Regions from separate parts of the Candidatus Fukatsuia endosymbiont of Tuberolachnus salignus genome, predicted to be linked through region 2. Evidence: predicted binding sites of a transcription regulator. Region 2 holds the regulator's gene; the other holds the start of a gene.

Region 1 (12,555 bases), 130 kb from region 2:
CACCGTCTTCTTCCAGCTTTATCAACGTTCGGTTGATGAACTCAATTAAGCGCTTTTCTCCTTTAGCCGCCGCTACTCCTTGGTATTCTTTCGTGATACTAAAAGGAGAAATTTCAAAATCAGCCTTCTGTGCTACAGGTATATTACCCAGCAAACCCACCAATTTGGCATCATCTTGAGTAATTGCCTGAACATTGCCATTACGCAACGCAGCAAACGCTATAGGTGTATCATCATAAGAAATGACTTTAGCCATAGGATAATGCTCACGCAAGGTAATTTCCTGCACGGTGCCTTTATCTGCGCCAATACGTAATTGCTTAATATCCTCCGGCGTTTTTAATACACCTTTACGAGCAATAAATTTTTGACCGGTAGCAAAGTAAGGCAAACTGAAATCTACTTCTTTTTCTCGCTCACGAGTGATAGTGAAATTAGCAGCGATCAGATCAACTTTTTTCGATTTCAGCAATGGAATACGGTTAGCAGGATTGGTCGCCCGCAATTCTAATTTGATCGATTCGACCGGGAGTTTTAATTCGACCGAGAGTGCTTTAGCGATAGCCTCGGCGATATCGACGTCATATCCCACCAGTTTTTTCGTCAGTGGATCCACGTAGCCAAAAGGCGGATTACTATCGAAAACGGCAACACGTACCACACCCGCCCCTTTAATCTCATCGAGTTTATCAGCATAAGCCACACCAGAAAGAGTAACGAAACTGGTCAACAGGATTAGTAATATAGCAAAATTCTTCATCAAATCACTCCTGAGAACATGTTCAAAATCTGCTGAGTCCGCTGATACCTCATCACTCGTAACCCAAGATACCGTTCTACATTCACTATACACACTAAGTCACAGATTAAAACTAACCAGTCATGTATGCAAGTAAGTCGTAGACTAAGCTTTTTCACCTTGCAGGAAAGATTTTAAACAAACCTTAAATAATTAATATTGCACATCGGCGCAGCCTAGCAATTAGCACGATAGATTAGGAAATAATATAAAAAGCTATATTTATAACTTTTTTCTTGGTAGGTTCAGTTAAAAATAATAGACTTCTTGCAAAATCATAGTTCGCATAGTTCGTTATGCGAAGTCAGGGCACCTGGCGCGCAGTAATTTCACGGTACGAGCACAAGAGATTTCGAACAGGTTCTAATTAAGCATTAGCTAAAATATCATCAGACAATGGATCTGTGATGGCTCTCTCTTTAGATTTTTTCCGTTCCACTGATGAAGCGGCATTCTGCTGTGTTTTACCTCTAGCGTTATTCGGTTCTTCGCTGATTTCAGACTGACCAATAAACACACCACCTTTTTTGATCGAAAAGTTAGTACCTTTGACAATACCTTTTAAACGACCATGCTCAAGTATTTCTAAATGATCAGAAACACAAACGCCATCAACACGACCATCAATAGTAATATGAGGAGCGGTTAAATTACCCTCAATATTACCGCTGCGCATTAATCTTATTGTCCCCTCAGTGACAGTAATATCACCGATGACAACACCATAAATTTGAATATCACCTTCGAGATCGACATTCCCCTTTAACTGTGTACCAGAAGCAATGATAGTATTCGTTTTAGTCAAATCCTGAGATGGGTTAGATACAGGAGAATTACCCGGCAGCGGGACATTAGTCGCTGACGATATTTCATTATTATTACTATTGACTTTCTTTTTAAACATGGTTTTTATCAACATAAAAAGTAAAACTAAAAAAAACAATACAGGAACAAAAAGTAGGCAAATGATACAATCATAAAATACATAGCCCACTAAACCAATAACCCATCCGCTCCACAAGAGACATAACACGATATTCTTGCGTACAAATAGGTTCATAGTTATTCGTCCCAGCCAGAAAAGCATCAATTACAATAGACTTCTTGCAAAACCTACTACGTCCTCTAAATACGTGCTGTAAATTCTGCGTTACCTGATGCTCGCAATCCTCATGTACTCAGTACAAAATAACAACATAGGAACAAAAAAATAAATCCCACAGATCCATAAAATATTTCAAGAATAATAATACAGATTGAGACTGGAAATAAACCATCTCATCTAAATTATTTTAATAATTCAATTTATTACATACATAAAAAACTTCCGTCAAGGAAACAAAGCGGAAGTTTTCTGGTTTTAATTAATAGAAATCATCATATATTATTAATTTTGGTTTTACACAAAAAATAAAAGTATACAAAACGGAAAGTATTTTATTTGGCTCTTTTTTTCTTATCGTCAACGTTTTTATCATTAGCAAGCAATTTTTCCAACGCATCCTCTCCCTGATGGCGAAGATCTTGCCCTTTAACAAAGTAGAAAATAAATTCACAAATATTTTGACAACGATCACCAATACGCTCAATAGAACGGGCGCAAAATAGCGCTGTTAAAACATTGGGAATAGTCCGCGGATCTTCCATCATATAGGTCATTAATTGACGCACAATTCCTTCATATTCCTGATCCACTTTTTTATCTTCACGATAAATGCGGGTAGCATCATTCAGATCCATTCTGGCAAAAGCATCCAGTACATCATGTAACATTTTCACCGTATGTCGCCCTAATGATTCCAGACTCACCAGTAACGGCTGATGCTGCTGAGAGAAGTTTTCCAACGCCGTGCGACAAATTTTATCAGCGACATCACCAATACGTTCCAACTCTGAAATAGTTTTGATGATCACCATGATCAAACGTAAATCACTGGCGGCAGGCTGACGTTTAGCAATGATACGCACACAAGCTTCATCGATGAGGATTTCCATCTTATTGACCTCCTCATCACCCTTAATAACCCGCTCTGCCCGATCACCATCCAACTTATGCATAGCAGTGATGGCGTCATTTAACTGTTGCTCTACCAAACCTCCCATCTTCAAAACCTGGGTACGGATGTGTTCAAGTTCTGTATTAAACTGACCGGAGATATGTTGATTCAGTTTGAAGTTATCCATGATCTGTCCTGTTTTTAACCGTAGCGGCCAGTGATGTAATCTTCCGTCTGTTTTTTCTGCGGAGCGGTGAATAATGTATCGGTATCACTAAATTCAATTAATTCGCCTAAATACATAAATGCAGTGTGATCAGAACAACGTGCCGCCTGCTGCATATTGTGTGTCACCATCACCACCGTATAATCTGATTTCAATTCACTAATTAATTCTTCAATTTTGCCGGTGGAAATAGGATCAAGTGCCGAACAAGGTTCATCCAACAATAATACTTCAGGACGAACGGCAATAGCGCGTGCAATACATAAGCGTTGCTGTTGCCCGCCCGATAAACTATTACCACTTTGACTCAGCTTATCTTTGGTTTCACTCCACAACGCCGCTTTCGCTAGCGCCCATTGCACCCTTTCATCCATATCTGAGCGAGATAAATTCTCAAATAAGCGAACACCAAAGGCGATATTATCGTAAATTGACATCGGGAAAGGGGTTGGCTTTTGAAAAACCATGCCCACTCTGGCGCGCAATAATGCAATATCTTGCTGATCAATAAGAACATTTTTTCCATCAAGCAGGATATCGCCAGTGACACTCTGATCTGAATATAGCAGGTACATTTTATTAAAAGTACGCAGCAATGTTGATTTACCACAACCTGATGGACCAATAAAGGCCGTGACTTGATTTTTAGCAATATCCAACGAAATATTCTTCAACGCATGAAACTTGCCATAGTAAAAGTTCAAATCGCGAACTTGAAGTTTACTACCGGGGATCTTACTCATTAAAACGTCTCTCCTTTAAGAACCTGTTACAAATCTTCTTGAGCGACGCTCAGACGAGGAAAAAATGAGCGAAAAAGCGCAGTTTACATAGAGTAAGTGAGCATTTTGAACTCGTTTTTGACGAATTACTTGACCAAAACACAGCGAGCACAAGAGATTTCGAACAGGTTAATAACCCACGCTGCTGGAGCCACGCTACAGATTTTTGGCGCATCAGTTTGTTTTTTTAGCGAACGTAACCCGCGCCAGAATATTTAACAACAGCACACAAAGCGTAATCAGTAGTACCCCTGCCCAAGCAAGTTGCTGCCATTCGCTAAACGGACTCATGGCAAATTTAAATATCGTTACCGGCAAATTGGCAATAGGATGATGCAGGTCTGTGCTCCAAAATTGATTAGAGAGCGAAGTAAATAACAAGGGCGCGGTTTCACCGGCAATACGAGCCACAGCCAGCAAAATGCCTGTCAGAATACCAGAGATCGATGCCTTCAGGGTAATAGCCGTGACAATACGCCATCTGGGTGTTCCTAATGCATAAGCCGCTTCCCGCAAACTATTTGGCACCAGTTTCAACATGTTTTCCGTGGTACGAACAACAATAGGCACTTGGAGTAATGCCAATGCGATGACCCCTGCCCAGCCGGAAAAATGTTCCATCCTTGTCACTACCACGGTGTAAACGAATAATCCCACCACAATAGAGGGAGCAGATAACAGAATATCATTGATAAAACGTGTTATTTCAGCTAACCAGGATTGACGTCCATATTCTGCTAGATAGATACCCGCCATAATGCCAAGCGGTGTACCTATCAGTGTCGCCCATAAAATTAATAATCCACTGCCAGCAATAGCGTTAGCCAAACCACCATCCGCAGCATTAGGCGGTGGTGTCATCTCGGTAAATAACGCCAGTGACATACCATCGATTCCTTTAGTCACAGTGGTGAATAGAATCCATACTAACCAAAACAAGCCAAAGATCATCGTTGTCATTGAAAGTAGCAGCGCCACCAAATTTTTTTGCCGACGCCATGCCTGTTTTTTGCGTCGAGTTTCTATTAATTTCTCACTGTTTTGTAAGATTACCTCGTTTTGTATTGTCATGTTAACGCCCCCTCCTGCTTAGCTAGACGTAAAATCATTAACTTAGAGAGGACCAAAACAATAAAAGTGATCAAAAATAAAATGAGTCCCAATTCCATCAACGCTGAAGTATGTAAAGGTGACTCCGCCTCAGCAAATTCGTTTGCTAGCGCAGAAGTAATGCTGTTACCCGGCATAAATAACGAAAAATTATCGAGTTGATACGTATTACCGATGATAAAAGTAACCGCCATAGTTTCACCAAGTGCGCGACCAAGCCCCAGTATCACTCCACCAATAACACCATTTTTGGTAAATGGCAGCACAATACGCCAAATAACTTCCCAGGTGGTACAACCGATACCATAAGCCGACTCCTTCATCATCACCGGCGTTTGTTCGAAGACATCGCGCATCACAGCGGCAATATAGGGAATAATCATAATGGCTAAAATAATGCCAGCTGCCAAAATACCGATACCAAATGCTGCGCCAGAGAACAACACACCAACGATCGGTACTCCAGCAAGGACATCACCCACTGGCTCTTGAAAATAGCGAGCAAACAGTGGAGCAAAGACAAACAAACCCCACATACCGTAGACAATGCTAGGGATCGCGGCAAGCAATTCGACGGCGATCCCAAGGGGGCGCTTCAGCCAACGGGGAGCAAGTTCGGTTAAAAATAGCGCGATACCAAAACTCACAGGAACCGCAATAATCAGAGCAATCACCGAAGTCACTATCGTGCCGTAGATAGGAACCAATGCGCCAAATTTTTCAGCGGGAGGATCCCATTCTTTATCCCATAAAAAGGCAAAACCAAATTTTTCAATGCTAGGCCAAGAAGCAACCAGCAGCGAGATAATGATACCGCCCAGCAAAAATAAGGTAACTAACGCTGCCAGTTTAACCAGCGTACCAAAAATAATATCACCGTACTGATTGGGTGCTTTGATCGTAGGCTTATAAGCAGCCATAGATTTTTTTCTCATCTGGGAGTAATTAGGGTTTGTAAAGCCTGTTCCAAATCTTCTTAAGCGACGCTCATAAAGTTTTACCCTCTTCAGTGCTAATCTGAGTTTTCCAGGCAGCACGGATTTGTTCAACCACTTCGGCTGGCAGCATCGCATAATCAAGGTCATTTGCTTGTCTAGCGCCGTTTTTGTAACTCCAATCAAAGAATTTCAGTACCTCTCTTCCTTTAACGGCATCTTTTTGTACTTTATGTAACAAAATAAACGTCGTTGAAGTGATCGGCCAGACATCCTTGCCTTTCTTATTAGTCAAATCTTGCGCGAATGTTTGGCTCCAATCCGCCTCTTTCGCGGCGGCACTAAAACTCATTACTGTCGGGCTGACGGGCTGACCATCGGCAGAAACTAATTTGGTATAGGCTAAACCCGTTTCCTTGACGTAAGAATATTCTACATAGCCGATACTACCGGGCAAGCGTTGTACGCATGCCGCAACACCATCATTCCCCTTACCGCCAAGACCTACTGGCCAATTAACACTGGAACCGAAACCCACTTTTTTCTTCCATTCGGTATTCACTTTTGCCAAATATTGGGTAAAGACAAAAGAGGTGCCTGAACCATCAGCGCGGCGCACAACGGCAATATTTTTATCCGGCAGTGTGACTCCGGGATTGAGTTTAGCAATCGCCGCATCATTCCATTTTGTCACCTTACCTAAATAGATATCACCTAATGTTTGGCCATTCAATATTAATTCATTAGATTTAATACCGGGCAGATTGACCACCATCACCACACCACCGATAACAGTAGGAAATTGAAATAAGCCATTAATAGCCAGTTTATCGTTAGACAATGGCTTATCTGAAGCACCGAAGGCCACAGTATTGGCGATAATTTGTTTTTCACCCCCTGAAGAACCTATGCCTTGATAATTTACTTTATTCCCCGTTTCTTTCTGATAAGCATCCGCCCATTGAGCATACACAGGCGTGGGGAAGGTCGCACCCGCACCCGTCAGGTTAACAGCAGCAAAGGCGGACAGAGTAAATACAGATAAGACCACAGCAATGATATTTTCTACGGTGATACGTATCAGTTTCATACATTCTCCCAATCAGGATGAAAATTATTTTCATGCAGACAAAAAAACGTTGTATACCCAATGCATTTCGAGTTACGGCAAGGCGGCAATCAATCGAATCCCAGGAGTGTACAGATAGTACATGACTGGGATGAGTGCGAGCCGCCAACGCCGCCGTAACTTGAAAGGCGAAGGGTATATCAGATAAAAACAATAGCAGAGGAGAACATAGGGCAGTTTAATGACAGAAAGATGGATTATTTATTACAGTTTTATGACAAGCCCCGGGTAACCAAGGCTTCAATTTTTTTTCGCTGTTATCCGATCACTGATTTCAGGTTTAATCATTCGCTATTTATCTCAACTGCCTTAATATAGCTAATTGAGTCGATAGACTATGTGATCGAAGTTGTGTTTCATTTGCCGTGAATTTGTGGGATACAAATTCTACGTTCCCGTCCTTATCAATCGAAATTTTAGCTTCAAATTCAACTTCTTCATAAGCTAATTTATCGTATTCAGAATCTTGTTCTCTTAAAATAAATTCGATCTGATCAGCAGTTTTTGATGATAATGTGGTCGTCACGGTAATACTGCCGCTCTCCTCACGACAGACTTGAACTTTATTAGAAGGACTAAATAACATATAATAATAGAATGGAGATTTATATTTCTCTAATACTTTGATTAACGGTGCAGAAAAAGTCTGCGAAGCAACTGCATTTAATGCAATGGCTTGTTTTTTATCTTTATCTTTATCTTTATCTTTATCTTTATCTTTATCTTTATCTTTATCTTTATCTTTATCTTTAATAGAGTCATATACAATCTTTAATGTTTCAAATACTTCTTCTTTCCCAAATTTTCTATATTCTTCTGGTACCTTAAATCCTACAAAAGAATATTTCTGTCTAGGTAAATCGTTAGATAACTGTTCAAACGGATCACAACCATCTATAGGTATAGAATTAATCAATTCCTGAACTTTATTCGTCAACTGTTTTGAAAAATTAATTTTTTCTCTATATTCTTCAATATCATTTATTCTTTGACCAAAAAGATTATTAACATTTTTTTCTTCCGCAGTAAAATGCTTAGACTCAAATGCGCGTACTAATTTTCCATTAACAAAAAATTCCAGATTTGAGGTTTGGCTGTTTTGTTCGATATGAAATCTATCCCTATAAGCTTCGTCAGCAATGTCTTTTAATTCAACAAAAGAGTCGACACATTCAGATAATGTTGTGTACTTATTATCTTTAAACAGACTAGAGAATTTATCATATGCTTTAATATCAGAGAAACAATGTTCTATTCTATTAAAGAGTGTCTTAATTAAATCCTCTTTTGTTGGAGGATTCTTTTTTGTAAAAAATTGAGTTACATAAGGAAATGCCCCAAATATAAACATCATCAACCTCAAAAACATAAAAAATAAATTGCATACATTTATACCAGATAATGAAAAATATTATTTTTATATTCCGCTCAAACTATAAACTTTCACTCAATGACACACGATTTTTTTGCCACTGATCAGATCAAAGCGATTCAATTATCCGGGTATTCACTGATGGTTATTTTTAATATTATTTGCTGACCATGACGTAATATCAGTACTGAAACAGGCGTACCAGGATGTATTTCAGCCACCTGATCCATCGTTTCTATGGTAGAGACGACTTTATTGTTATTAACATTCAGAATAATATCGCCAACCTGTACACCCGCTGTGGCAGCAGGCCCGCTGGGTGAAATCTGGTTCACTTTAATGCCGTGTGTCGCGCCTTGTTTAGCATTAATCGCATTAAATGGCGGATAATCGTTACCCGTGATACCAATATAACCGCGAATAACACGCCCATCGCGGATCAGTTTTTGCATCACTTTGCTTGCCAGTGCAGCGGGAATAGCAAAGCCTATCCCTTCCGGCGTTTCTCCGTTACTGCTTTTGTCGAATGATAAAGTATTAATCCCCACCAACTGGCCTAATGTATTGATCAAGGCACCACCGGAGTTGCCACGGTTAATTGATGCATCGGTTTGTAGAAAATTTTGCCGCCCAGAATCACTCAAGCCAATACGACCTGTCGCACTGATGATACCCTGAGTGACCGTCTGCCCAAGATTATAGGGATTACCTATCGCTAGCACCACATCACCAATATGTGTTATGCGTTGGCTATCAATCGGGATCACCGGCAAATTATCTGCATCAATTTTTAACACCGCCAGATCGGTCAAACTGTCTGAGCCAACGAGTGAGGCTTCGTATACGCGACCATCTTGTAGTGCCACAATAATTTGCTCTGCGTGATTGATGACGTGTTTATTAGTAACAATGTACCCTTTATCACTCATAATAACGCCAGAACCCAACGTCCGTATCGCGAGGCCATTCCGAGTGGCACTCCCCAGGCTACGGTTATAAACATTGACCACCGCCGGAGCTGCGCGCCTTACTCCCTGACTATAACTGATGGGAACGTCTTTAATAGCACTCTCCTGTCTACCCTCGTTTTTTTCCATAAAAAACGAACGTAATACCGGTAATAATATCAGTAAAATAGAGGCAAAAATCAGACCTAAAATAACAGAGCGCAATAACTTAAGTAACATAAAATTTTAAAATATAAAAGGATAGAGGGTTGAAGAATAGCATTTGTAAACCGAGTACAGCACACCCTAATTCATTGATGATGATATCAATAGGCTTCTTGCAAAACCGGCGCCTGGCGCGCAGCAATCGCTGCGTACACGAGTACATGAGGATTACGAGCACCAGGTAACGCAGAATTTGCAGCACACAGTAGGTTTTACAAAAAGCCTAATGAGGACGAAACATACCGATCACATGCTCACCAGAGCGGGTAGCTTTCGAGGGCGTATCGAGCTGATATTGATGATGACCACAGCGCACACATTCCACCACTTCCTTTTGCTCTTCTCGCCATAATGCCAAGGTGTCTAACGCATGACACTGTGGACAAATCGCACCCGCAATAAACCTTTTACGCATGATTGTCATGACCGATCTCCAAAATTATTCGTATGTATCCCAACCATCTAATTGCCGCCGTTCATTTTGCATTTCACGCTGGAAAATATCCTCAAGTTCACGGCGTGCTTCCTTCACTCTAGAAATCTGTGCCACATCACCATGATGATGAGGCATCAATTCACGTAGCATCCGCATATCTAAACGGCGGAAATGCTGTTGCACCCGATAAGCCTGATGGGGATGCATACCTAATTCTAATAACGTCTTGCGTCCTAATTCCAAAGCACTGGAAAAAGTCTCACGAGTAAAATTTTCTATGCCATTTTGCAACAGTTCGTGTGCTTCCACTCTACCTCTTGCACGGGCAAAGATTTTCAAATTAGGAAAATGTTGCTGGCAGAGATGAACCAATATCATAGTATCTTCCGGCTCATGACAGGTGATGACGATCGCCTTCGCTTTTTCTGCACCCGCTGCACGTAAAAGCTCAAGTTGTGTAGCATCACCGTAATAGACTTTGTAACCATACTTACGCATCATACTCACGGCACTAACATCACGTTCCAATACGGTAATGCGCATTTTATTAGCCATGAGTAAACGCCCAATCACTTGCCCAAAGCGACCGAATCCAACAATAATCACCTGAGGATCATTATCTTCGACAAAAGGCTTTTCATCATTTTCTTCCGACGTGTTATAACGGCGCGCGAGCAGCCAATCTATTATCTTCATCAGCAAGGGTGTCGTCATCATCGATAGTGTTACTACCACCAGCAGCAATGCCAATTGATCCGCCGCTAGCACTTTTTGGCTAAATGCGGCAGAAAACAGAACGAAAGCAAATTCTCCTCCCTGGCTCAATACACCAGCAAATTGCAAGCGTGCTGAGCGGCGTAAAGCAAAAAGACGTGACAAAGCATAGAGTACCACGGCTTTTATAGAAACCAGCGTCACGACCCCCACCAGCACTAACAACACATGGCTAAAGAGCACACCGATATTTAATGCCATTCCCACCGAAATAAAAAATAACCCGAGCAATAATCCTTTAAAAGGTTCAATGGCAATTTCTAGTTCGTGCTGAAATTCACTTTCTGCCAGTAAAACACCCGCAATAAAAGTGCCTAATGCCATAGACAAACCCAATGCATCCATAAATAAGGCCCAACCTAACACGACCAATAACGCGGCAGCGGTAAAGACCTCCCGTACCCCTGAAGCGACAATATAACGAAACAAGGGACGTAACAGATAGCGACAACCGATCAACATCCCCGCGAAAGCAACCATTTTCATACTGATTTTAAGCCAATCGTTATTCTCTCCGCCGCTGCCTGCCAAAATAGGAATTAACGCCAATGCTGGGATCACCGCCATATCTTGAAACAACAACACCGAGAATCCAAGCTGTCCCCCTTCGTTGTGATTCATCCCTTTTTCACGCATCAATTGTATCGCCATTGCGGTAGAAGACATCGCCAGACCGATACCACCAATTACCGCCGCTTGCCAAGCGAAATGAGTTGCATAAAGTAAAGCACCGAGAATGATTGAAGTGATCACCACCTGGCCGGTACCCACGCCAAATATCGAGCGCCTAAGCTGCCACAATTTTGCCGGTTTAAGCTCCAATCCGATGATAAACATCAAAAAAACGACCCCTAATTCGGAAAAATGCAAAATTTCATCGACATCACGGATAAGACCCAATCCCCAAGGACCAATAGCAATCCCGGCGACGAGATAGCCCAGGACAGCACCAATCCCTAAACGCTGAGCTATCGGCACAGCAACGACAGCGGCAAATAAAAACAGCAGGATAGCGATTAATAGTATTGGATATTCCATTATTAGACCTCTTGCAAAACCGTACCTGTGGTATCAAATGGCGATTGCAGCCACTGCGCATATTTATCGGCTTGTTGTTGTAATAACTCCGGATTTTGCCGCCGTGCACAATAAATGATAATCGGGATCATCCAATGCATGCGGCACATCAACGCTGTCAGCTCAAAAGGCCGCAGGATATCACTCATCGGATAACGGTTATAACCACCCAACTGATACGCCACATCAGGTTCACCCGTAGTAATCACCGAACGCCAGTATTTTCCCTTCAGAGCACCTCCAGTCGGTCCATTGGCAAAACCGCGTACTAATACCCGATCCAGCCATTCTTTTAGCAAGGCCGGACAACTATTGGTATACAGAGGGTGTTGAAACACAATGACATGATGCTCCTGTAACAATCGTTGTTCATACTGGGCATCAATAAAAGAATCCGGATAATGCGCGTAGAGATCGTGCACGGTAACATGTTCTAATTTTTGAATAGCTTGCAGCAAAACCCGATTCGCAACCGAGCTTTGTGGTTCAGGATGAGCATATAACAATAGGATTTTAGGTGGTTGCAAAATCATTCCTCTCTAAAGCGTCGTCAAGGTGATGGTTTTCCGTTACCATGCGAAGATTAAATTTCGTAAGAGGTTTAATCTATCTTAAGATAATTACAAATTAACATATTCTGCACATACGGCGCGCTATGATTGTTTTCTCCTCTTTGCAAATTCGACGCGGTACCCGTGTCTTACTAAACAACGCGACAGCAACGGTTAATCCGGGTCGAAAGGTCG
Region 2 (12,555 bases):
CTCAGATAAAGGTATTTCTTTAAATGATGATTTTTTAATATTATCAGGATTATTGATTAAGTCTTTAACATACGAAATATACGTAGGTTGTATAATACGTTTGAGAAAATCTTCAAATATTTTCTTGTTTCCATTATTCATAGTACATTTAACATTTCTTCTTTCGGCTACTTGTAGCTCTCTTTTAATACTATGAGGGGAGTTTTTTCCTTTGAATATAGCCATCAAATCAGCATGTTGCTCAGGTACCGAACTCGTATTCTTCGATGGTTCATTTATTTCTGTTTTATGTTGTATTGGTTTTGATGTTTTTGGCGCTGCATTTTTTTGTATATTGGCTTTTATTCCTGTCTTACTTGTTGTATGAGTTAGACTCTGTGTAGGTACGCTATTTGATTCTTCAATTTTTGGCACTATGTTAAGAGGTGCGGATGGAGCTGTAAGAATAAATGTTGCACTTCTTATAATTTTATTGTTACTAATTCCTGCAGCAGTTGTATTTTTTATGCCATTTTTTTGGCTCTCTGTGTCAGAAGGTATGCGCCGTAGTATTCTAGATTTAGGTGTTGTAGTGTTTTCACCCTTAACCCCCATTTGTGCGGTCGTACTAGGCTTCGATTGAGATACTTTTATTACTTCAGTTTTTTCAGAAGGTACACGTTTTGGTGTTCCAGATTTAGATGCTGGAGTGTTTCCATCCTGAACCACCATCTGTGTGTGTGTCGTTTGACGTGGGAAGCTGTTACCCACGCGCTCGGGGATTCTTGCATCTGGAGCTTTGACTCTTACCGCTGTTTTTTTTGTTGTTTTAGCTGTTTCGCTACCAGTCATAATTTTGGGCATTCTTTCTGGAATATTTCCTGCAATATTTCCTGCAAATTTCATCGTATTAAATAGAGTTTCCCCTTCTGCTGTAGGAGAGTTGGAACTGGGTACAGGTCTGCTAACTATTAATGGTGATGATTGTGATACGTTCGGCATAATAACCTCAATATTGTATTTATATGTCAGAGGATATTACCCATCACGCTATTATAACAATATCAAAAAACGCTTATGCAATTGTAAAACAATTGTCAATATGTGATGATTTATGTAGCCTTATTATTGTCCTGTAAAAATCCAGTATAACTTTAATAACACCATCTGATAGAGTAAAACGGAAACATAGTTATCAGAGCATCAGGTGTCATTGCCCATGCTTCCTTTCCCGTATTTTTCTCGATGCGAGTACTTCTGCAAGAAATCTAATATCTGGCGACTAAGCCATAAAATCGCCATCCTGGTGATTATTTTTTACTCGATATGCTGTAACGAATACGATGAATTTTTATAAGTAATCCACTACAGCGGTATTTTACTTTTTTATCTGCTATAACTTATTAAATATTTCTTCAAATTTAGAAGAATTTTAATCATTTTTGTTGTCTATTTGTATATAGTCATCAAGAAGTAAAAGGAAAGCCGTTGCATGATTAAACCTCAAATTGTTATGAAATATGGCTTGCGGACGATCATTCTGATTACTGTTGTTGCAATATTATCCGCTTGTAGCTCGCCAAAGCTACAAAAGCGGCAAACGGCACAGAGTCGGCTTTCATTCTACAGCTCACAAAGTGAATTCGAAACAGGAGTTCGCAATGTTCAGATCAAGGCAAAAATTCTAAAACAATATGCAGGTTGGAAAGCAGTACGCTATCGTTTCGGTGGCAGCAGTAAAAAAGGGGTTGATTGCTCTGCTTTTGTTCAACTGACTTTCCGAGAGCAATTTGGCATTGCGTCCGCCAGTATTGGCGTAACCATATCCAGCCTTAATGATCAATATTGGCACAAACGCTATTATGCTGGACGTAGAGTGCTTAATAGCCATAGACGAAGTTAATGTGATCACGATGTTTTAAGTCTATTTTGATCATTTATTGTCTCTCGATCGACTTGCGTAAAAATAAAGAGAGACCGCGGTGATAATACAGAATGTTATTGAGCCAACCATCGGCCAAACGCTACTCACTGGCGCGATAGAAAGCAAAGTACCCACGAGTGCTCCAATACTAAAACGCAATGTTCCCGCCAGAGAAGCCGTTGTTCCTGCCATATGCGGAAAATCATCGAGGACGACTGCCATTGCATTGGATGAAACCATTGCAATACATCCCACGTAAGCGGCGATACCCAAGACCAATGCCCAAAAACCAAGGCCAATAATACAGACTACCAGTAACCAGATCCCCATTATTAATTGAATTAACAGCCCAAAGCGTAACATATTCATTGCCCCAAAGCGCTTCACATTTCGGCTGTTAATCAAGGTCATCAGGAATAAAAAAACGATATTCAGCGCAAAATAAAATCCGAAATGTTGTGGAGACACACCATTTAAATCAATATAAACAAAAGGCCCCGCGCTAAGGAAAGCAAACATACCAGCAACTGAAAAACCACTCGACAACATGTAGCTCAGTACCCGTTTATGACGGAATAAAGAGGCAAAGTTGTGCAGGGTAGTACGCAAATGAAACTTTTGTCTCTGTGAAGGAGGTAGCGTCTCCTGGATATAGATGGCTACCAGTAGGGTGCCGATTAACGCTGCTGCCGATATAGTCCAAAAAATGGCGTGCCAGCTAAACCATAGCAATAACAGTCCGCCAATCATCGGTGCCAGCAAGGGTGCCATGGTAGTGACTAGGGTTACAAATGACATCATCCGTGAAAAATCATCTTTTTGAGTGAAAATATCACGCATTAGCGCGCTGATCACCACACTCGCCGCTGCCGCTGATACACCGTGCAGTAAACGCAAAGTAATTAATTGCTCAATTGATTGTGCTAATGCACAGGCAATACCGGAACCGGCGAATGTTAATGTTCCCCACAATATCACTGGCTTACGTCCGATACTATCCGCCATTGGCCCGTAAAATATCTGCCCGATAGCAAATCCCAACACATAAGTATTGAGCGTCATTTGTACACTGCCTTCTGTTACACCGAATTCGTTAGCGATGGTCGGCATACTCGGCAGATACATGTCAATCGCCAGCGGCATCAGCATGGAAAGCAGACCAAGGATAAAAATCAATCCGATATGAGAAACCTGGTTTTTCTGCATACTAAAGGGTGCCTCCACTGTTTATTATCAACAACATGTTATTTAATACTGGCAATTTCTTGTTCAGTCAGCGGGCGATATTCACCAGGGGCAAGATCGTCATCCAGAATAATTTCTCCGATCCGTTCACGGTGTAAACCAGTGACATGGTTGCCAACAGCCGCAAACATGCGTTTTACCTGGTGATAACGCCCTTCACTGAGGGTCAAACGTACTAATTGTGGTTCAATAACGATAAGTTGTGCAGGTTTTGTCAATGATTTTTCATTGTGTAGTTGCACACCCTCAGCAAAATGTTGAGCAGTGTCTTCTGCATTGGGTTGTGCCAGGGTGACCAAATAGGTTTTTTCACATTTGTGTTTTGGCGCAGTAATACGGTGTGACCACTGACCATCATCGGTGATTAAAACGAGGCCTGTTGTATCAATATCTAAACGTCCGGCAGTATGAAGTTTGTGAGCAGTAGGTTCATCAAGAAGATGGAGTACTGTTGTGTGATTGGGGTCTTCTGTAGAACAGATATAGCCCTGTGGTTTGTTCAGCATGAAATAACGCGATCTAGCTTGCTGTTGCAGCAGATCACCATCAAAGACGACTTTTTGATCAGGCGTCAGTTTAATGGCTCCATTTCTAGCAGGTGCACCATCTATCGTGACATGCTTTGCCCGTAACTGCCGTGCAACCCGTGTACGGCTCATCCCTAACTGTTGGGATAAAAATTTATCCAATCGCATTGATCCAATTTGCCTGTTGTTGCGTTGTGACCCAATCACCTGGCCTACGATCTTTGACGGACTGTTTTAGCCAGGTACCGTGCTCCGGGCGCTTTGATTCCACACTACTCGTTACGGTTTTGCAAGAAGTCTAATGTTACATCATATAATCCGTGAGATTTAAATAACAGACACTGTTGCCCGATTTTGATTTTGTCGTGGTCCGCCACCATGATAGCCATCAATGACTATACTTGTGAGAATCTGTTCGAAATCCTTTGTGCTCGCTGATACTTCGTCAAAAACGGGCTCAAAATGCTCATTTACTCTATGTAAACTGTGCTTTTTCGCCCATTTTTTCCTTGTCTGAGCGTCGCTCAAGAAGATTTGGAACAGATTCTAATCGACAGAAATTCAGTGCATATCAAATCATGACGAAGAATAAAGGGGCTCTTCATGAAAAAAATAAAGATGCTATTAAAAGTATTATCCCTCTTATTATTGCTAATGCCTTCTTTGGCTTTTGGTGGTGACTGTAAATCTTCGTGGGAGCCTTACCCTTTCATCGGTATCATAAAAATATGCGCTGCACAAGGAACTGTACAGCAAACAGCTTCACCTGATACGGAAAAGAGGTGCGCTCAGAAATTAAAAAATGAATCTAACAAGTGGCGCTATAGGGGACGTTTCAGCCTTGATCCCAAGACAAGGATCCTATAATAGCCCGGTGATCTATGGTTTCGTTTGCCGCCTGAACAATCTTTCGCTAGAATGCCGCCGGCTTTACTCGCGGTTTTTTTACCGTAAAGACGACTACTTGACCTGCTGCTGGGTCGCCTGTGGCAGAGTGATATTCCTTACTTAAGAGAAAAAAATGATCATTATTAACGCAGATGTACGCAATGTGAAGGGGAAGGGTGCGAGCCGCCGCCTGCGTGCAGAAAATAAATTTCCGGCAATTATTTATGGTGATTCGAAACAGCCGATTTCTATCACTCTCGACCATGACAGCACTAAACATGCCGAATTGAAACCCGGTTTTTATGGTGAAACGCTGGTTCTAGCGATCGACGGAGAAGAAATCGAAGTTCAGGTACAGGCAGTTCAGCGTCATCCGTTCAAGCCTAAGCTCACGCATATTGATTTCGTTCGTGTTCCTGCTAAGTCATTAACTTCTTAGAGCCTATTACGAAATCTTCAAGATTACTTCTTGTAATCGGGATAGAGGCAGACCTCAGGGTCTGCCGTTTTTATGTCATTATGTAAATTAGCTGACAGGATGAATAATGGCAAAACGCATACTAGTGATAGAAGATGAAGCGCCAATTCGAGAGATGCTGTGTTTTTTGCTGCAGAAAAATGGCTACCAGCCATTAGAAGCCGAAAACTATGATAACGCGGTGGCATGTCTTACCGAACCTTTTCCTGATTTGATACTTCTTGACTGGATGCTACCTGGAGGCTCTGGTATTCAGTTTATTAAATATATAAAACACGCAATTTTAACCCGGGATATTCCAGTAATGATGTTGACTGCTCGTGGTGAAGAGGAAGATCGGGTACGCGGGCTAGAACTCGGTGCCGATGATTACATTACGAAACCTTTTTCACCTAGAGAGCTGGTGGCACGTATTCAAGCAGTTATGCGCCGTATTGCTTCGACGGCAATTGAAAAGGTAATTGAAATGCAAGGCTTGATTCTGGATCCATCCTCACATCGGGTCATGGTGAATGATCAGGTATTATCCATGGGGCCTACTGAATTCAAGTTACTGCATTTCTTTATGACACGTCCTGAACGGGTTTACAGTCGTGAACAATTGTTAAATTATGTTTGGGGCACTAACGTTTATGTTGAGGATCGCACTGTCGATGTACATATCCGCCGGCTACGAAAGGTGCTTGAAACAGATGGCTATGACAAAATGATACAGACGGTACGGGGGACCGGGTACCGTTTTTCAACACGCTATTAAACCTCTGGTGAAAGCTAAAAACTTTCGCAAGGGCTCTGTAAATTTTCGATGCCGGAGACGTTGTTGTGTTAGAACGCTTATCATTGAAAAAACTGATGTTAGAGTTGGTTTTTTTTTGTCTACCCGCCCTATTAACCGGGCTGTTTATTGGCTATCTCCCCTGGTTACTGCTGATTTCAGTACTCGCTGTCCTGCTGTGGAATTTCTATAACCAGCTTAAACTTTCTCATTGGTTGTGGTTGGATCGAAGCATGACGCCCCCTACGGGGCATTGGAATTGGGCGCCATTATTCTATGGCCTTTATCAAATGCAACTGCGCAATCGCAGGCGGCGACGTGAGTTAGCTTTGTTGATTAAAAGTTTCCGTAGTGGTGCCGAATCGCTGCCTGATGCGTTAGTGATCACGACCATTGAAGGTAATATTTTTTGGTGTAACGGTTTGGCACAACAGTTATTGGGATTCCGCTGGCCGGAAGACAATGGTCAGAATATTCTTAATTTACTACGTTATCCAGAATTCGGCGATTATATGCGCCAGCAAGTATTCTGCCTGCCGTTGACGTTACAATTGAATAATGGCCATTACGTAGAATGTCGTGTCATGCCATATTCTGCAGGGCAATTGCTGTTGGTCGCTCGTGACGTCACCCAGATGATCCAGCTGGAAAGCACCAGACGTAAATTTTTTGCCAATGTTAGCCATGAACTGCGCACACCATTGACGGTACTGCGAGGTTACCTCGAAATGATACGAGATCAGGAATTAGAGAATGCTTTACGAGATAAGGTATTAACAACCATGGAAGAACAAACCAAACGGATGGAAATTTTGGTCAAGCAATTATTAACTTTGTCACGGATCGAGACAGCACCCAACACTGACATCAATGAGCGGGTGGATATGACAATGATGCTGCAAATATTACAGCATGAAGTTGAAACACTCAGTAATGGACGTCATCAAATCATCTTCACTATTGATAGACAGCTTAACGTTTTTGGTAATGAAGATCAGCTACGTAGCGCAGTTTCCAACCTAGTTTATAACGCAATTGACCATACAGCCCCCGGAACCAGAATTGAGGTTTCCTGGCAACGCGTGCCGCAAGGCGCACAGTTTCAGGTGAGTGATAATGGGCAGGGGATTGCCGTGGAACACCTCCCACGATTGACTGAACGTTTTTATCGGGTAGACAAAGCACGTTCGCGGAACACTGGAGGTAGTGGGCTGGGGTTGGCCATTGTTAAACACGCGTTGCACCATCATGATAGCAACCTGGATATTACAAGTGAAATTGGTGTGGGCAGCTGTTTTGCATTTATTTTACCTGACTTTCTGATTAAACCTCTTGCAAAACCGTAAGTTCGTCATACGAAGTTAAGGTGCCTGGTGTGCAGCAACCGTAGTGTTAGAACCTGTTCCAAATTTTCTTGAGCGACGCTCAGACGAGGAAAAAGCGCAGTTTGTTCTTTGTATACAAAAAGGGAGTCAATGAGCATGTTGAGCGCGTTTAGCAGGTTTTGCAAGGATCTACCACGTTAGAATTTGAAATTTTAGCAGAAGCGCTGAGAAGTGTTTTTTTTGGCGGAGGAGGTGAGATTCGAACTCACGAACGGTTGCCCGTCGACGGTTTTCAAGACCGTTGCCTTCAGCCACTCGGCCACCCCTCCACAACGAACGGGGGGCACTATAAACAGTGCAGAGTGACTTGTAAAGCACGGCCTAGTTTAATCGGCTAAAAAGACGTCAATAACTATAATAAAGAATCAATCAGCCAACAAGTGATGGGTATTTAGCCGCTACGGCCTGCAATCTGAAGAACCTAGTGCCGTGAAAATTCGAGGTTTACAGATTAACCATCAGATGAACGAAACCAAGCTATAGCAATTAACATTCTGTTGTTCTAAGCGCTCTTTGCCACCCAATTCGGGTAAATGAATGATAAAAGCCGCATCATCCACTTTACCACCTAGTTGACGAATCAATTTTACTGTGGCTGCGACAGTGCCGCCCGTTGCTAACAGATCGTCAATGACCAGCACTTTATCTCCAGATTTGATACTGTCACGGTGGATCTCCAGCCTATCAGTGCCATATTCCAGGCTATAGCTTTCACAGAGAGTTTCACGTGGCAGCTTACCCGCTTTACGGACCGGAATAAAACCCACGCCTAGAGAGAGTGCAACCGGCGCACCAAATAAAAAACCACGAGCCTCAGTACCTACAACCTTAGTGATGTTAGCTTCCTGATAATGTTTGACTAATAGGTCAATACTAGCAGCGTAAGCCTTTGCATTAGCCAACAGACTGGTAATGTCGCGGAAAAATACGCCAAACTTTGGATAATGGGGGACAGTTTTAATATTTTCTTTAATGAATTCAATTTGCTGTTCTAAGGTTGGTGCGATTATGGTCATAATTTGTACCTGATAAAAATGTGTTATACCGTAGATTTTTTATAAAGCTGTAACCTCCCAAAAGGCGAACATCAATGAAAACAGAAGAACTATTACAAGTGCTGACCAGCCAAATTGAAACCCTATCGGAAAGAATTGATCCACAGGGCAGTGTTCCTGTTCCACAAACGCGTTTCGACCACGGTTTGTTTAGTCGTCATGGTACCCGTTTGCGAGATTACTTGCTAGAAATGCGTAGCAATCTCATTCAACTGAAACAGGTTGTGGCAGAAAATCGTTTACCACAGGTGACGTTCCTAGCGGAAAAACTGGTTGCACAGGTTGCAGCATTACAGAGTGAATTGGCGACGCAAATACAGCTAAAAAAAAATCTGTTACCACAGACAATGACGCAAAATCCTTACGATAAATTGGCTGAACATCAGGGGTATGAGCGTCGTTTAATAGCAATGATAGAGGATAAAGAAAATCAATTAGCTCAACAGATCCACTCTTCAGAACAGCAGCGGATACGGAAAGAACTAGATGTGATAGAAGGTAGGTTGGCATGTTGTCGTCAAGCATTGCTTCACATTGAAAAAAATATTGAGGAACAAGAAAATGAGTTTTGAACATTTATCACATTTGTTTAATGATTCACGTTACTGCTGTACGTTATTACCTATAATAACGGTTACATTGAACATTGGCAGTGCCTTCGCTTCTTTGTTCGACATTTGTATACCGCAAACTAATAAAATTAATGTTGGCTTTTATGTTAATAGAACAGGCTTCACCTGAGTCGGTAGAGCGGGCTTCTCCAGAAATACAATTGGCGGTAGATCTGATCTATTTGCTGGAATGTAACGAAATAGCACCGGAAACAGCGTTAGCTGCTCTGACCATTGTGCGGCGAGATTGTCAAGAAAAACTGGATAGACAGCATTCTCATTCTATAATTGAGCAAATAGTCTGAGTAGGTATGATGCTGGCCATTAGAGCCTGTTCCAAATCTTTTTCGCTGTGCTCAGACGAGGAGAAAATGGGCGAAACAGTGCAGTTTGTTCTTTGACACAAAAAGGGAGTCAATGAGCATTTTTAGCTCGTTTTTGACGAATTACTTGACCAAAGAACAGCGAGCACAAAAGATTCCGAACAGGTTCCTAGAAGCTATAGTAGTGTCCGATAATATTAAGCAGAGTTTTAATTTTACACACTGATAATTGCTAAAGTATTCTATGCTTCATGGCGCCGTGGATTTTTAAAACTGGCTATCCATTAGGTTTCTTGCAAAACCGCCGTTCGTTATGCGAAGTCAAGGCGCCTTGGCGTGTAGCAACCGCAGGGGGTACCGAGAGTATATGGGGATTGCGAGTACCAGGTAACATAGGATTTACAGCGTGTGGTAGGTTTTGCAAAAGGTCTATTGATAGATAACAGATCGGATACTTGAGGCTTATATGAGTAGAACAAGAAAAACAATACCTCCGGTTGCAGTTCTGATACTGGTTAGTGGCTTGGTACTTATAGGATGTAATGATAAAGAGACTTCACAAAGTACCTCTGTACCACCGGTACCTGAAGTCGGTATCGTGACTGTACAAGCACAAGACATCAAAATGACTACCGAGCTTCCTGGTCGTACATTACCATCCCTTGTAGCTGAAGTCCGCCCTCAAGTGAGCGGTATCATCCTGAAACGTAACTATGTCGAAGGCAGCGAGGTTGCCGCTGGTACTTCGTTGTATCAGATCGATCCTGCGGTTTATCATGCTGCTTATAACAGTGCCAAAGGTGATTTGACCAAAGCACAGGCCGCTGCTGAAATCGCGCGTTTGACGGTGAATCGCTATAAGCCCCTGTTGGGCACAAATTATATCAGTAAGCAAGAGTACGATCAGGCATCTTCTTCCCTGCTGCAGGCTAATGCGGCGGTGCTCGGTGCCAAGGCGAGTCTGGAAACTGCACGCATCAATTTAGCTTATACCAAAGTGATTTCACCTATTACTGGGCGTAGTGGAAAGTCATCTGTTACAAAGGGAGCATTAGTGACCAATGGGCAGGCCACCGCTTTGACAACCATTCAGCAACTTGATCCCATGTATGTGGACGTCACACAATCGAGTGATGACTTTTTGCGTTTGAAAAAAGAGTTAGCGAACGGCGTGTTGAAACAGGAAAATGGTAAAGCCAAGGTACATCTGTTATTGGAAAATGGTAGGGAACATCCGCTAACGGGTACCCTGAAATTTTCTGATGTTACCGTCGATGAAAGTACCGGCTCCATTACGCTGCGCGCTGTTTTCCCCAATCATGATGGCTCCCTGTTGCCAGGGATGTTTGTCCGAGCACGCTTGGATGAAGGCGTAAGAGCTGATGCCTTGCTAGTACCACAACAGGGTATCACCCGTAATCCACGTGGTGACGCAACCGCAATGGTGGTAAATAAAGATGACAAAGTAGAGTTGCGTGAGCTGACAACAGCACAGGCTATTGGTGATAAGTGGTTGGTTACTGCCGGATTGCAGCCGGGCGACCGTGTCATTGTAACGGGTTTACAGAAAATTAAACCCGGTGTTGCAGTCAAAGCACAAGAAGTTAATAATTCAGCAGCCACAGCGGTTCCTAACGCCAGTGAATAAAAGACAGGTGACAGAAATTTCAATAGGAGCCGCCAGTTCATGACTAATTTCTTTATAGATCGTCCCATTTTTGCCTGGGTTATCGCCATCATGATTATGTTGGTGGGTGGGTTTGCGATAATGAAATTGCCAGTAGCGCAGTACCCAACTATTGCACCACCTTCTATTGCAATATCGACCAATTATTTGGGTGCCGATGCAGCCACGGTGCAAAGTACAGTGACACAAATTATCGAACAGAATATGAATGGTATCGATAATCTGCTGTATTTATCTTCTAGTAGTGACTATTCAGGCAACGTAGAAATCCTCCTGACATTTAAACCGGGCACCGATCCAGATATCGCACAGGTACAAGTCCAGAACAAATTACAGCTGGCTATCCCGCTGTTACCACATCAAGTACAGCAGCAAGGTGTCAGCGTCGAAAAATCTAACGATACTTACTTAATGTTTCCTAGCTTTGTTTCTGAAGATGGTTCCATGCGGCAAGAAGATATTGCTGACTACATAGCGACTAATATTAGGGATCCTATCAGTCGAATATCGGGTGTGGGTGATGCGCCTCTTTTCGGCGCACAGAACGCAATGCGTATCTGGCTGGATCCGGATAAATTAAACAGGTTTAAACTCACCTCCGTGGAGGTGATTAATGCCATTCGAGTACAAAATAGCCAGGTTGCTGCGGGGCAGCTCGGCGGTACTCCGGCAGTACCGGGTCAACAACTTAACTCTTCAATTATCGCTCAAACCCGTTTGACTTCAGCAAAAGAGTTTGGCCGGATCTTATTGAAAGTGAATACTGATGGTTCACAAGTACGCTTAGAAGATGTCGCTACCGTGGAACTGGGCTCTGAAAACTATAATGTGATTGTACGTTATAACGGCAAACCGGCGGCAAGTCTCGGTATTAAATTAGCGACCGGGGCTAACGCTTTGAAGACCGCCGCGGCAGTAAGAGCAGAATTAGACAAATTGCAGCAATTTTTTCCACAGGGTTTGAAAGTAGTTCATCCGTATGACACCACGCCATTTGTGAAAGCTTCCATTAATGAAGTGGTAAGAACACTGGTTGAGGCCATTATCCTTGTTTTCTTGGTAATGTACCTATTTTTACAAAACTTTCGAGCAACCTTGATCCCAACTATTGCGGTTCCGGTGGTATTGCTGGGCACTTTCGCTATCCTTTATTCATTCGGCTACTCGATAAATACGCTCACGATGTTTGGTGTTGTGCTGGCTATTGGCTTGTTGGTCGATGATGCCATCGTCGTGGTAGAGAACGTCGAACGCGTTATGCAAGAGGAAGGATTGTCACCAAGAGCCGCAACCAAAAAAGCGATGGGGCAGATCCAAGGCGCTTTGGTGGGAATTGCACTGGTTTTGTCTGCGGTATTTGTCCCTATGGCCTTTTTCGACGGTTCTACCGGTGCAATTTATCGGCAATTTTCGATTACTATCGTTTCTGCCATGATGCTATCGGTCTTAGTGGCGCTTATCCTGACTCCCGCTTTATGTGCAACCATGCTCAAGCCTCTCGCTAAAGGTAGCCACGGCGTAGAACGTGGTTTTTTCGGCTGGTTTAATCGTCTATTTGCCAAAAGCACGCAACATTACAGTGATAGTGTGAGTCATATTCTGCGTGGTACCGGCCGTTATTTAGTGATTTATCTGTTTATTATCATGGGTATTGTCGTGCTGCTGTTGCGTTTGCCAG

What was found. The regulator PhoB, encoded in region 2, activates phosphate uptake and scavenging genes when phosphate is short. The targets are predictions, from matches to a motif close to CTGTCATAAAACTGNCNNAT.
Region 1: a site for PhoB is predicted at 7,180-7,199, ahead of pstS (phosphate ABC transporter substrate-binding protein PstS). Genes of this name have one in related genera too.

The regions. Positions count from the first base shown of each region.
Region 1 is NZ_OZ034983.1:2,963,686-2,976,240, forward strand. Features, by position in the region: gene AAHH42_RS14235 (ABC transporter substrate-binding protein) at 1-760, opposite strand, end outside; gene AAHH42_RS14240 (bactofilin family protein) at 1,167-1,859, opposite strand; gene phoU (phosphate signaling complex protein PhoU) at 2,237-2,983, opposite strand; gene pstB (phosphate ABC transporter ATP-binding protein PstB) at 2,998-3,765, opposite strand; gene pstA (phosphate ABC transporter permease PstA) at 3,979-4,875, opposite strand; gene pstC (phosphate ABC transporter permease PstC) at 4,872-5,834, opposite strand; gene pstS (phosphate ABC transporter substrate-binding protein PstS) at 5,902-6,939, opposite strand; gene AAHH42_RS14270 (hypothetical protein) at 7,274-8,332, opposite strand; gene degS (outer membrane-stress sensor serine endopeptidase DegS) at 8,470-9,537, opposite strand; gene AAHH42_RS14280 (YheV family putative zinc ribbon protein) at 9,746-9,946, opposite strand; gene kefB (glutathione-regulated potassium-efflux system protein KefB) at 9,962-11,770, opposite strand; gene kefG (glutathione-regulated potassium-efflux system ancillary protein KefG) at 11,773-12,339, opposite strand; gene AAHH42_RS14295 (ABC transporter ATP-binding protein) at 12,465-12,555, shown strand, end outside.
Region 2 is NZ_OZ034983.1:15,844-28,398, forward strand. Features, by position in the region: gene AAHH42_RS00065 (hypothetical protein) at 1-981, opposite strand, end outside; gene AAHH42_RS00070 (NlpC/P60 family protein) at 1,472-1,882, shown strand; gene AAHH42_RS00075 (Bcr/CflA family multidrug efflux MFS transporter) at 1,913-3,109, opposite strand; gene rsuA (16S rRNA pseudouridine(516) synthase RsuA) at 3,148-3,843, opposite strand; gene AAHH42_RS00085 (hypothetical protein) at 4,279-4,542, shown strand; gene rplY (50S ribosomal protein L25) at 4,697-5,002, shown strand; gene phoB (phosphate regulon transcriptional regulator PhoB) at 5,109-5,798, shown strand; gene phoR (phosphate regulon sensor histidine kinase PhoR) at 5,864-7,162, shown strand; tRNA gene AAHH42_RS00105 (tRNA-Ser) at 7,383-7,470, opposite strand; gene apt (adenine phosphoribosyltransferase) at 7,660-8,217, opposite strand; gene priC (primosomal replication protein PriC) at 8,292-8,828, shown strand; gene rsmS (pleiotropic regulatory protein RsmS) at 8,972-9,172, shown strand; gene AAHH42_RS00125 (efflux RND transporter periplasmic adaptor subunit) at 9,657-10,838, shown strand; gene AAHH42_RS00130 (efflux RND transporter permease subunit) at 10,878-12,555, shown strand, end outside.